Regions from separate parts of the Paenibacillus uliginis N3/975 genome, predicted to be linked through region 1. Evidence: riboswitches for the same ligand, from Rfam matches in the RefSeq annotation. Region 1 holds a riboswitch; each other region holds the start of a gene.
The links. A riboswitch is a leader RNA that binds a small molecule or an ion and turns the genes downstream of it on or off. The one in region 1 is predicted to bind cobalamin.
Positions count from the first base shown of each region.

Region 2: it holds a riboswitch for cobalamin, as region 1 does, so the genes downstream of both, B9N86_RS04660 (ABC transporter substrate-binding protein) here and B9N86_RS24295 (S-layer homology domain-containing protein) in region 1, are expected to answer to the same signal.
Region 3: it holds a riboswitch for cobalamin, as region 1 does, so the genes downstream of both, B9N86_RS05170 (ABC transporter substrate-binding protein) here and B9N86_RS24295 (S-layer homology domain-containing protein) in region 1, are expected to answer to the same signal.

Region 1 is NZ_LT840184.1:5,188,841-5,193,131, reverse strand. It holds gene B9N86_RS24300 (ABC transporter permease) at 1-2,206, shown strand, start outside; cobalamin riboswitch at 2,347-2,547, shown strand; gene B9N86_RS24295 (S-layer homology domain-containing protein) at 2,701-4,291, shown strand, end outside.
Region 2 is NZ_LT840184.1:990,737-995,027, reverse strand. It holds gene cobU (bifunctional adenosylcobinamide kinase/adenosylcobinamide-phosphate guanylyltransferase) at 1-225, opposite strand, end outside; gene cobT (nicotinate-nucleotide--dimethylbenzimidazole phosphoribosyltransferase) at 222-1,292, opposite strand; gene B9N86_RS04660 (ABC transporter substrate-binding protein) at 1,345-2,355, opposite strand; cobalamin riboswitch at 2,593-2,803, opposite strand; gene B9N86_RS04655 (histidine phosphatase family protein) at 2,887-3,477, opposite strand; gene cbiB (adenosylcobinamide-phosphate synthase CbiB) at 3,468-4,291, opposite strand, start outside.
Region 3 is NZ_LT840184.1:1,100,820-1,105,110, forward strand. It holds gene B9N86_RS05160 (IS3 family transposase) at 5-865, shown strand; gene lplA (lipoate--protein ligase) at 1,038-2,039, opposite strand; cobalamin riboswitch at 2,305-2,515, shown strand; gene B9N86_RS05170 (ABC transporter substrate-binding protein) at 2,753-3,757, shown strand; gene B9N86_RS05175 (FecCD family ABC transporter permease) at 3,754-4,291, shown strand, end outside.

The DNA of each region.
Region 1 (4,291 bases):
TCCGATCGTTTTCAAACAATGGTGGGATGAGCAGCAGGGGGTTACGGCGTCCGAGCTGATACCATATCGAAATCTGTCAGGAATCACCCATCAAGGAAAAGAAATTAATAATATCTATATGTTTATGATGGATACAGCAGAGCTTCCCTTTACGGTTGATAAGCTGATCTGGGCGCAAGGAGATGAAAGAAGCACCCCTGAGGTCGGGACCATCTGGATACCCACTTCGTTTTTTTATTCCAATGGAATTGAAGTAGGTGATAAGGTAAGTTTTAAAACAGGCAAGAGTACATTTGAGTTGAAGGTAGCAGCAGTTGTCGTAGATATGCCTTTTGGAGCTCCGTTCACAAGAAACGCCCGCATCTGGATGAACACGCAAGATTATAAAGATCAGTTTCAGTCATTGCAGGGAAAAGACATGTATATGATGGGACTTCGCTTTGACGATTACGATACCAATACACAGTATTGGGACCGCTTCGAGAAGCAGGCCGGTACGCAGTATCTTGAATATAAAATGGAATTCGAATCGATATCGTCATTTTATCTAATTATGAATAAAGTAATCGGCTTTGTTATGATTTTTCTCGGAGCTGTCATGCTGCTTGTGGCCTTATTCACAATTGGGTTCACGATTTCAGACGCGATATTGGCGAATTATCGAACGATTGGGGTATTGAAATCTTGTGGGCTATCTTCATTTCGAATCATTGGAACCTACATGTCTCAATATGCTTTTCTATCGATCATCGGGATTATTCCTGGGTTAGCTGCCAGTCAGTTTTTATCCAAAGTCATTGTAGAGAGCTCGCTGTCATCTTTGAAAACAAATCGTTCAGAGCTATCGATGCAGGGTAATTTCACGGCTCTAGCAGTCGGAATATGTGTATTTGCCCTGGTCATTCTATGTGTGTTGTTCTATGCCAATAAAGCCCGTTCCGTACAGCCTGTGCAAGCAATCCGGTATGGCATGTCTGAAATGGATAGCAGTAAATGGGCAAGACGTGTACGTTCGAATGGAAATCGTCCAGTTGGATTCGATCGACTTCCCATTATGTTCGTTATTGGTCTGCGTAATATGTTGAAGAATGTGAAAGGTTCTATTCTCATGTTTATTCTAACCGTGATTACATCAGCCGTTCTTGTATTCGGATTTGTGTTGTTATACAGCGTTTATTCCATTCAACGAACGGCGTCATCATGGGGATACGACAATTCACATATTGCAGTAGAAGTCTTTAATCAAGCAGCATTTTCACGTACTCAATTTGAAGAAGATATGCTGTCCGATCCAAGAATCAAAAATTTCGGGTGGTTTGGGAATGTTACGGGAGTGGTTCCTTCAGAACTATCCGATCGTTCCGGAGATTCGAACACCTCATCCATGAATGTCTATATCGGTGTTGCTGATGGTAACTATGATGATCTGGGGTATTCCACATTAAGAGGAGCCAATCCCCTTCACAAGAACGAAATCGCTATTGGTATCAACGTATCGAAGAAGCTTAACAAAGATATTGGTGATGTGATAACGGTGTACATCAATGGAAAACCGTATTCGCTCATCGTTACAGGAATTTATCAAGCGATCTCCAATATGTCCTATTCTGCAAGAATAACGATCGATGTGATTAAAGCAGATCATCTGGACTACAGCAATGCAGAAACATATTTTATCAACCTGCATGATAGCAGCCAGTCCGATCAGGTCGTAAGTGATATTAATGAGCAATATAAGGAAGCGCTCTCCGCATTAACTCAGAAAACGCTACTAGATTCCGTATTTAAAGAGGCTGTCGGCCTGCTTATCTTGCCAATGAGTATGATGGGATTGTTGTTTATTGTTGTCACTTGCATCATTATTTACATCACTTGTCGTATAAATATTAGAAAAGACAGCAAAACCTATGGCATTTACAAATCACTTGGCTTAACATCGAATAGGATTAGATTATCCGTAGCCCAAGGGATCGTTGCTTTATCCGTCATCGGCGCGCTACTAGGCATATACGTCGGAGTATACCTTCTGCCTATGTTGCTGGAAAATATATTAACATATTATGGGATTGTGGAAGTACCTCTAATTATGCATTGGGGCGGTATTATTGGAGTTGCAGTCGTAAGTATCATATCGGCAGGGGTTGGTTCTTGGCTGTCGTCCAGGGTAATCGCGAACACATCCCCTCGGATATTGGTGATTGAGTAAAAATATAACGAAGTCTAGGCCCTTCTCTATATAGAAGGGTCTTATTGCTTCATGTAGGCCGTTTTTTGTACTGTCTATGAGAAATTCCTTTGTGAAATATACCAATCTTTGTTAATATAAAAAAAAGTCTATCAAAATTAAATAGAAACAGCTTATATGGTGCTGATGCATAAAGTATGCGGCTTAATAGGGAAGGTCGATGAGAGTTCGACGCGGTCCCGCCACTGTAACGCAGAGCTGACAATCAAGGTAGTAGTCCACTGTTAACGATTTTAAACAGGAAGGACGATTGTCAAGCGATGAAGCGAAGCCAGGAGACCTGCCATGTAAGTGCTCTATATTTCTCACGAGGATGGGAGGGAGATGTTTATTTGTGCAGCTTGTTTACAGTTGCACGTTTGCTTGGTTATGCGAGACAGGCCTTAGAACATCTTTCTAATACGGAAAGATGTTTTTTTTATTCCATTTTGACGATGAGGAGAACGTTGACACCTATGAACAGATTGTTGAAGCAAAGTATATCTGCACTATTAAGCGTTGTGTTATTGCTTACTCTACTGAATCCACAAGTCGTGAGTGCGGCGAGTGGTCAAAGCAATACACAATTAGACAGCATGATTGAAAGTACAGTTAATTATTATAAAGAGTACTATGAGGAAGATCCTACAGCCACCATTGATTCCTGGTGGCAGCTTGTTGGCCTATGGGGCGCAGGTCAGGATTTGCAAGATGGAACGTGGAAACTGCCATCTTGGGAAACGAAAGCACCAAGACTTAAACCTGATGCCGTAAATTTAACTGATCATGTTCGGTATATTTTCGCACTGCTCGCCATGGGGAAAGACCCGGCTCACGCTTGGGAAACCGATCGAAACCTATGGGCGGAACTTGCTACCCATCAAAATCAAGAGACGGGCGGCATTGGCGGTGTAAATAAACATATTTGGGCGATGCTTGCTCTGGATGCCGGAGAGAAGCTCGGACAGAATGTAGGCTCATGGAATGCTGAGTCCAAGCAAAAAGCGCTGCAATACCTGCTCAAAGCGCAGTATGAAGACGGCGGCTTTGGTCTGTCTGCTTCAGGAGGAGAAAACAGCGATACAGATATTACAGGCATGGCGCTGCTTGCGCTGGGGCAATACAAGGGGCAGAGTGAAGTTGATGCTGCCATTGAACGGGCCAAGAATGTCTTAAAGGATCGCCAGCTAGAGAATGGTGGTTTTAATTCTACGGGCACTTGGGGCTCTGGAGATAATTCGAACAGCTTATCTACTTCGGTATCCGGTCTGGTTGCCGTAGGCGAAGACATGATGTCGCCCGCTTGGCAGATGAACGGGAATACCGTCGTTGATGCGTATGCAGGATTCCAATTGGATGACGGCTCGTTTAAATGGAAAGCAGAAGATACCGATAAAAACGGAATGTCGACTGAACAGGCTCTTATCGGTTTACTTGATATTCAGCATGGAAAGTCGGTATGGAAGCGAATTGCCGAAGGGAGTCTTCCACCGGATCGTCAGCCTGTGATATCGTCCACATCTTCCATTCAGCAAGGCACTGTAGATCCTTCGATTGAAATACAGCTTGTTGGCGATACGTTTTTATCCGAGGCAGTACAGGTTGACAGTTGGTCTGTAATTTCAGAGACTACTGGGCTGAACTTAAAATCGATATCGCTGCTTACGGATCAACAAGCGAAGCTTGTCTTCGAAGGTCAAGCGGCTCCAGGCTATATTTCCATTCAAGCGCTGGCAACAGCAACAGCAGGGAAAAAGACAAGTAATGAAGTTGTCATAAGTGTAAATGAAATTCCGGATCCAAACGGTGACCATACGATCGTCATTGACGAGAATGAAACCAATGTGAGTGTCGGGTCGGATCAGGATCCGCTGTCCTCAAGCAAAGTTACACTTGCATTTCCAAAGAACGAACTGCCGCATGTAACATCGGCAACAGACAGTACTTATTTGGAAGTTGACCCGAATACGAATGTCATTTCAGCATGGGATAACAAGCTTGAATTACCGCATCGCTTGAATACGAATTATGATCTTTTGCTTAACAAGATAAATGAAGTTTTGTCCT
Region 2 (4,291 bases), 2.3 Mb from region 1:
CATATCGCTCAGGAGCTTCACAAGTTGAAACGGTTCTTCTACATTTCGCCACGAATAGTTCGCTTGATTACGCTGAAGTTTATGAAGAGCAATTCGCTCCTTCATCTCATCATCGAAAGCTTGAGCCGTAGCGACATATACGGCTTCGTGTGACTTCGACATACATAACCTCTCAGCAAAGCTGCTTTTCCCGCTTCTTGCCCCACCTGTGACGAGTATGATCATTTCGTCTGCTCCTTGGTTTCACCCGAGACACCCGCACTTTCGAAGGTTGCCATTTCGCTGACAATACGACACGCTGCATCCACAAGATGTAGACACAACACCCCACCTGTACCTTCACCAATACGAAGGTCTAATTCCAGTGCAGGACGAAGATTCAATTCATGTAATAGCTGCCGATGTCCCTGTTCATGAGAAACATGCGACACAATCATGTAATCAGCAGATGTTGGACAGATCGCTTTGGCAAGCAACGCCGCTGCGCTAGAAATAAATCCATCGATTATAACCGGACAACCGTTTACTGCTGATCCAAGAATTACACCTACTAAACCACCAATTTCAAGACCGCCGACCTTAGCTAGTACATCTATAGGATCAAGCGCGTCAGGAGCATTGACCTTCAACGCTTGTTCAACAACGGCAATCTTATGCTGTAGACGAGAATCGTCAATTCCTGTCCCTCTTCCAACCGCATCGCTGACCGGAATATTAGAGAGTGCACAGGTTACCGCTGAGCTTGCCGTCGTATTTCCAATCCCCATTTCGCCAGTAATAAATAGCTGGACGCCACGTCTGACAGCATCTTCAACTACCTTCACACCAACAAGAATAGACTGAATCGCTTCTTCATAAGTCATTGCAGGACCTTGTGCCATATTAGCTGTACCATACCGAATTTTTCGCGATAGGAGATCAGGATGGGACAACTCACTATTCACTCCGATATCCACACATACAACTTCTGCACCTGCTTGTCTGGCAAGAACGTTAACAGCTGCACCACCCGCAAGGAAATTATGAATCATTTGAGGTGTAACTTCTTGTGGAAAGGCACTTACGCCCTCTTCACATACACCATGATCGCCTGCCATAATAATAACTTCTCTACGGTCAAAAGAAGGCTGTACTACTCCAGTGATCCCTGCAAGCTGTATTGCCATTGCCTCCAATTTACCCAAGCTTCCCGGAGGGACAGTAAGGTTGCTTATATGTAACTTCGCAGCCTGAATCGCAGCTTGATCAAGACCACGAATTTCTCCGATACGTTCCATGATTCCTTGTCTCATATATCATTGCTCCTTTAATTGCTCTAAGTTGAATACTAACACCGAACGCTACTTATGGCTTCAACAGTTCAGGATAGATCGTATTTGCTATTTCTTTGAGACCTTCTGTCACACGTGGACCGGGACGACTAATCAGATTATCGTCTAATCCATAGACAGCATCATTTTTAACAGCCGTTATTTGATCCCAACCACTACGTGCTTTAATCATTTGGTCTAACGTTTTCTTTGTTTTGTCATCAATAACATTCTTTGAGAACAGAATCACATCGGGATTATCATTAATGATTTTCTCTTCACTGATTTCATACCATCCTGCTGTATCAGCAGCAACGTTAACTCCACCAGCTAGAGTGATTAATTCATCCATAAACTCACCACTACCTACCGTCCAACCAGGGGAAAACTCGATATATACTTTCTTTTTCTGTTCAGGTGTAAGTGATTTAACCGCTTCTGTGACTTCAGCCTGCTCCTGTTTCATTTTGTCTATAACCGCTTTTGCTTCTGCCTGATGGTCCGTAATTTGACCAAACAATTCAATATTTGCAATAACATCATCTACCGTTTTCGGATCTGTCTTGAAGATGGTGATACCTATATCACGCAGATGCTGTGCAGCTTCTGCACTCATGGAGATACCTGTTACTACGAGATCAGGTTGTGCCGCAATAATCGCTTCCTCGTTAGGATTGTACAAACCACCCATTTTTGGCTTGGTTGTTGCTGCTTTCGGATAATCATCATAGTCAGATACTCCGACTACCTGCTCATCTAAACCTATCGCAAACAACGATTCTGTCTCTGCAGGCGAGATGGATATAATCTTCTTTGGTGCCTCTTTAAATGTGAACGTCTCACCTGTAGAATCCTTTACAGTCAGAGGATACTCTGTTTTCTGTACACTTGCCTCATCAGCGGGTGGAGCCGATTGTTCTGTTGTTGCTGCCGGTGCTGGCTCTGTCACTTGTTTCGGTTCATTATTATTTCCGCAAGCTGCGAGCGCTAGTACCAGTATGATCGTTATAGCGCCCGTAGTCCAACTCTTCCACATTTGTTTCATTGTGATTTCTCTCCTCTATCTTCGTTTTCATGGTCTGCGAGATGCTCCCCTTGTTATTTCAATGAATGATCTCAACGATAGTCTGTGCAACAAAAAAAACCTGATCTTCTTTTACAAGAAAGAATCAGGGATTACGTCATACGGAGTTCATAGTAATTGCCATGAGTTCCGCGGCTATGTACCGGCTTAAAATCGCAGTACTTCCATAAGCCAAACGTAATCCTTTCCTCGAAGGACCGTCGTACTACTCATAAGGCAGGTCTCCTGACTCACAGGTTCGCTAATATCCTCACCTTCCCATTCTGCTTGTCGCAGAACAGTGGTAAATCGAGAATATCCCTGTTTACAGTGGCGGGACCGTGCCGGAATTTCACCGGCTTCCCCATTAACTAGGTAATAAAAGCACATATTTGCGCTTCTAATCTAGACCTCACAAGTTTTTTATATTCATTTAGATACAAGACTTACTTCTCAATTCAAAATTATAGGTTAGATAGGGACACCTTACAACCCCTTGCTCTAATGGCTCACTCACAAGTGTCCTATCCATTTGCCCTTATCACATGTCAACTTCAACGTTAACAAGCTCCCCGGATCTGCAGAGAAATCCCAGAACGTCGAATCTGGAATAGTCATAGTGGCTAGTTGTCTTATCACTCCTCCATGAGTCACCATTAGCACATGGTTATCCTTACCCTCTTCCTTCACCCAACAGGTCAGACTGTTCATAAAATCTGCCAGCCTCCCCTGAAAATGCTCCCAGGCTTCACCTCCTGGAGGAGTCACGGATTGAGGATTGTCCAGCCATTCCCGGTAGATACTATAATGCTTTAACTGATCGTATGTCTTCCCCTCCCAATCTCCAAAATCCATTTCTCGCAAACGGTTATCGAAGACCACGCTATCTGTTGAAGCAGAATAAATCCAATCGAGCGTTTCCCTACACCTCTTTAAGTCACTACAGAATATCTTATGAAACGTTCTTCCTTCAAGGGCATTTTTCACAGGCAAGAGCTCCGTCAATGATTCTTGGAGAATTCCTATATCTGTATGACCTAAATATCGTTTATCCTTATTCCACTGCGTTTTCCCATGACGAATACATACCAACTCTAACCCCATAATGTACCACCTATACTCCATATAGTAAGTATGCTCAGGAGCAGGAATAATAATGATGCAGCCAGCATCAATCTTACGGTTGACTGAATATCCCCTTTATCCATCGGACGGGAATATTCGCCCATATATGCACGAAAAGATACCACACCGTTATAGGCGTTCTCACCTCCGAGCCGAATCCCTAAAGCTCCAGCTACAGCTGATTCAGGAAATCCACTGTTGGGACTTGGATGGAGACGGGCATCGTGTCTTATGGTACGATAAGATTTTTTGTAATCCAGACGCATGATCCAACTGCTAACGACCAGTAATAAAGCTGTTATTCGTGCTGGAATGAAGTTAGCAATATCATCCAAACGGGCCGAAGCCCACCCCAGGTTAATATATTTATCATTCTTGTACCCAACCATAGAATCTAGGGTATTCACAGCCCGATAAGCCATTGCAAGTGGAGCTCCTCCAATAAGTGCGTAGAATAGCGGAGACACTATGGCATCAACAATATTTTCTGCGACCGTCTCAACCGTCCCACGAACAACCTCAGGCTCGTCTAAATGCGCTGTATCACGTCCAACAATCATCCCTAGTGCTTTCCGAGCAGCAGGTAAATCCCCACGGTTAAGATGATTGTACACTTCCATACCCGCATCCTTAAGCCCTTTCGTAGCAATGGTCGTAGCGATTAATATGACCTCCGCTCCCGTTGCAAGCCATGGATGAATCATATAAAGGCCTCTCAACAATGCCCAGGTTATAAGCAGCGAACCTCCCACGATAATAACCGGGAGTAGAATTCCGGCTTTTTTCAGATGGC
Region 3 (4,291 bases), 2.4 Mb from region 1:
GCATGTGGACTTGTACCAAGCTATCCAAGAACTGCACGCTGAGAAAGGCTATGCCCTCACGAAGCTGTGTGAGATAGCCGGAATCGCTCGATCTGCCTATTATAAATGGTTAAAGTGGAAGCCATCCCACAGGGAACTTGAAATTCTTTCGCTGGCAAAAGAAGTAAAGCTTCGTTATGACAAGCGGAAGGGAGTGCTTGGCTATCGCCAAATGCGCATCCAATTGAACCGCAAACTTAAAAAAAATTACAACAAAAAGCGTTATTATCGAATTATGCGTGCTCTTGGATTGAAATCGGTGATTCGCAAGAAACGACCGAACTACGTGAGAGCCTCTGAAATCCATGTAGCTGAAAATGTAATGAATCGTGAATTTCAAACAGATGCTCCTAATATGAAGTGGTGCACAGACGTAACAGAATTGAAGTATGGGAATGGTCGTAAAGCCTATCTAAGCGCTATCGTTGATATATACGATAACTCCATCGTTTCATGGGTGCTAAGCCACTCCAACAATAATAAACTCGTCATGGATACGGTGAAGAAAGCTTACGGGAGGAACCCGGGGGTGACTCCACTTCTCCATAGCGACAGAGGCTTCCAATATACCTCACATGAGTACAGTCGACTTCAGGTTAAGTACGGTTTTACTAAAAGTATGTCTCGTGTGAGCCGATGCCTGGATAACCAACCCATTGAACGATTTTGGGGTACATTGAAGGCAGAAAGCTTTTATCTGACGAAACACGAAACCTATGAAGACGTCCTCAAAGACGTGAGAAATTATATCCGCTACTACAACAATTACCGCTATACAGAGCGATTAAATGGCTTGTCTCCCAACGAGTATCGACGAGCTGCTTAACGATGAGAAAAGAAAATAAACCCTCAGCTCTGTTAACTTGAACTGAGGGAAATAATCTAACCATTTTTTGTTTTTTACACTGTCTACTTGACAGGGAGCACTTCAAATCCTCGGGTGACCTGTTTTTATTGAAAGATATCCCTGTTAGAATCGTGACGTCAGTACTGTTCCTCTATTCCTCTAAAAAAATCAGACCGATCAGGTCATCAAACTCTAGATTGCCGAAGTAATGCTTGACGTCAATGGATGAGAGGGCTTCTCTTACTTCATTATCCTCGTAACGTTTGCCACGAAGCGCATTTTCGATATCGGCGACATCGCCTACACCGAAGAAGTCGCCGTAAATTTTAATCTCACCGATATGCCCGTCTTTAATGTTCATACGGATGTCGATAATGCCGACCGGGAATTTTTTCGCGTGTTTCACATTGCTTTCTGGTGATAAGCCATAGTTCCAGTCCCAGTTTTGGTAACGTTCCTTGGAGATTTGATTGATCATTTCCCAGTCTTTTTCTTGAAGAACGTACTGTGGAACTTGATCTGGCTCCATTCCGAAGATCGAACGCAGAAGCTCTGCACGGAACTGTTCAATTGTCATATCTGTACCGAGCAGCTCCTTAATGTTGGCAACCCGGCTGCGCACTGATTTCGTGCTCTTTGATTTGAACTTCTCCGGGTTAGCTTTAAGTGAAGCCTGAACATTGTCTAGATCAAGGCCGAACATTAAAGTCCCGTGGCTGAACATACGTCCTCGTGTGGAGAACTGGGCGTTGCCGGAAATCTTTTTCTCTCCGACTTGAAGGTCATTCCGGCCGCTAAGCTCAGCCGGAACACCCATTTTTTGAAGGAAATCGATAACGGGTTGGGTGAACTTCAGGAAATTATGAAATGACTGGCCGTCGTCTTTTGTAATAAAGCTGAAATTGAGATTGCCGAGGTCATGGTATACAGCACCGCCTCCGGACAATCGCCGAACAACTTGTATATTGTTGTCACGGACAAACTCCTGATTGATCTCTTCAATCGTGTTCTGGTGTTTGCCGATGATAATCGACGGCTGATTAATGTAGAAGAGCAAATAGCTGTCTTCCATAGGTAAGTGCTTCAAAGCGTATTCTTCAATCGCTAGGTTAATGGAAGGATCATGGATTCCCTGATTATCGATAAAGAGCATATGTACGCCTCCGTATAGTTTCTTTTCTGGTATAAAGCTTCAGATCTATTGTAAACCAATGTCCGGCTTCAGGGCAAAGGGTGAGGGGCAATTCACAAGCGCATACGAATAAATACGTGAGATATCCATGATGGTTATACAGGCCAGAAATAAGGTCCACGGCAAGCGGGGAGCGGCTATTCAATTTTTCTCTGTGAAGTTTCAGGTTGTAAGCCGAGAGGATATTTCATATAATCGTCAAAAGAGAAGTAAGCTTGGCAAAAAAGAATATTCAATACTCGCGAGGTCCTGGAGAATAAGCAAAGCATATGTTTTGCTCCCGGGTTAAAAGGGAAGCCGGTGCAAGTCCGGCACGGTCCCGCCACTGTGAATCAGGGATATCCTCTATTACTGCCACTGGCCTATACAGGGCCGGGAAGGCGGAGGTGTCATTTCAACCTGTAAGTCAGGAGACCTGCCCGCGTAAATGATCTGACGGTCCTTCGAGGAAGGGATTACGTTTGGCGGACCTAATGTGGGTGAGGTGCTGTACTATAGCTAAACTCCTATTTATTGGATAAGGTTCATTGTTTCCGAAACGTAGCCCCTGATTCTTCTAAGGAGAAATCAGGGGCTTTTTTGTGGTTGGATGTAAGGATTTCCGTCAAAAATCAGGTTTATTGAGTACCTAAGGCAAGCCAGTGTTCTCAAACTAGAGTTAGGAGAGAAAATCGATGAAAAAAATAATGAAGTCATGGTCCGCCATGTTGGCGGTGCTGATGCTGGTCCTGTCGCTGGCGGCTTGTGGAGGAGAAACAGCTCCGAAGGAGGCGACACCAGCACCTGTACAGGAGGCTGAACAAGGTCAGAAACCGGAAGCACCTGTCGCTGAAAACGCCAAAACGGTGTATCCGTTAACTTTAAAGGATGCTACTGGCGAGGAAATGACATTTGATAAGGCTCCAGCAAAAGTTGTGTCGCTGTCTCCTTCCGAGACGGAAAAACTGTTCGCGCTTGGCCTGGATGAAGAAATTGTCGGCGTATCCGAAGTGGACGACTACCCGGAGGCAGCCAAATCCAAGCCGAAAATGGGCGGTTATGAAATGGATGTTGAGGCCATTGTCGCTTCAGGCGCGGATGTTATATTTACAGCAGCGATGAATGAACAGAACGTACAGAAGCTCCGCGACCTCGGAATCAAGCTGTTCGTGAACGACCCGAAGACGATTGCTGAAGTCATGGACAACATTAAGGTAGTTGGAAAGATTACGGACCGTCAGGCGGAAGCTCAAGGCATCATAGATCAAATGCAGAAGGATCTGGACCTTGTGAAGGAAGCGGTTAAATCCGTAAAAGATGAGGATGAGAAAAAAGTGTATGTTGAGTTCTCACCGGGTTGGACGGTAGGAAAGGGCACATATCTGGATGAGATGCTCAATATCAGCAATTCAGCCAACGTGTCTGGTGACAGCGAAGGCTGGTTTGAAATCAGTGAAGAGAAGATTATTGCAGCGAATCCGGATGTGATTCTGTACTCCAGCAATGTCGTGGAAGAATCCACCAAAAAAACTTTGGATCAAATCATTAAAGACCGCAGCGGCTGGGACCAAATCGAAGCTGTGAAAAACAATAAGCTGATTAAAATTGATGACAATCTGATCAGCCGCCCAGGACCTCGTGTAACTCAAGGATTGGTTGAAGTAGCGAAGGCGGTCTATCCGGAACTGATGACCCCATGAGTAAAAAACTTGCGGGTTATGGAACGGTGGGGCTCCTGCTTTTACTGCTGACGCTGATCGTCAGCCTCGGCATCGGTTCCGTCCATCTGCCCGTTAAGGAAATTGGAGCCATGCTTCTTCACCGGTTGCCCTGGATCGGGGACTCTATTGTTCCCAACTGGGAAGTAGCTTCCGAGCAGATCATCATGAAGGTACGACTTCCCCGTATACTGCTCGGTATGCTGGTTGGGGCATCCCTTGCGGTGGCCGGTGCTGCTTTTCAAGGGGTGCTTAGAAATCCGCTCGCCGATCCGTTTACGCTTGGTGTATCTTCCGGTGCATCACTTGGTGCTGCGTTTCTGATCTTCTACGGATTGCAGTATTCATTTGCAGGTGCCTGGACCTTACCGATCGTTGCATTTATGACCGGGACCATCACACTGTGGATCGTGCTGTTTCTCGCCCGGGATCACGGTAAAATACCGACTCATGCACTGATTTTGTCAGGTGTGGTTATGCAGTCCTTTTTAGGAGCGGTCGTTTCATTCTTGACGG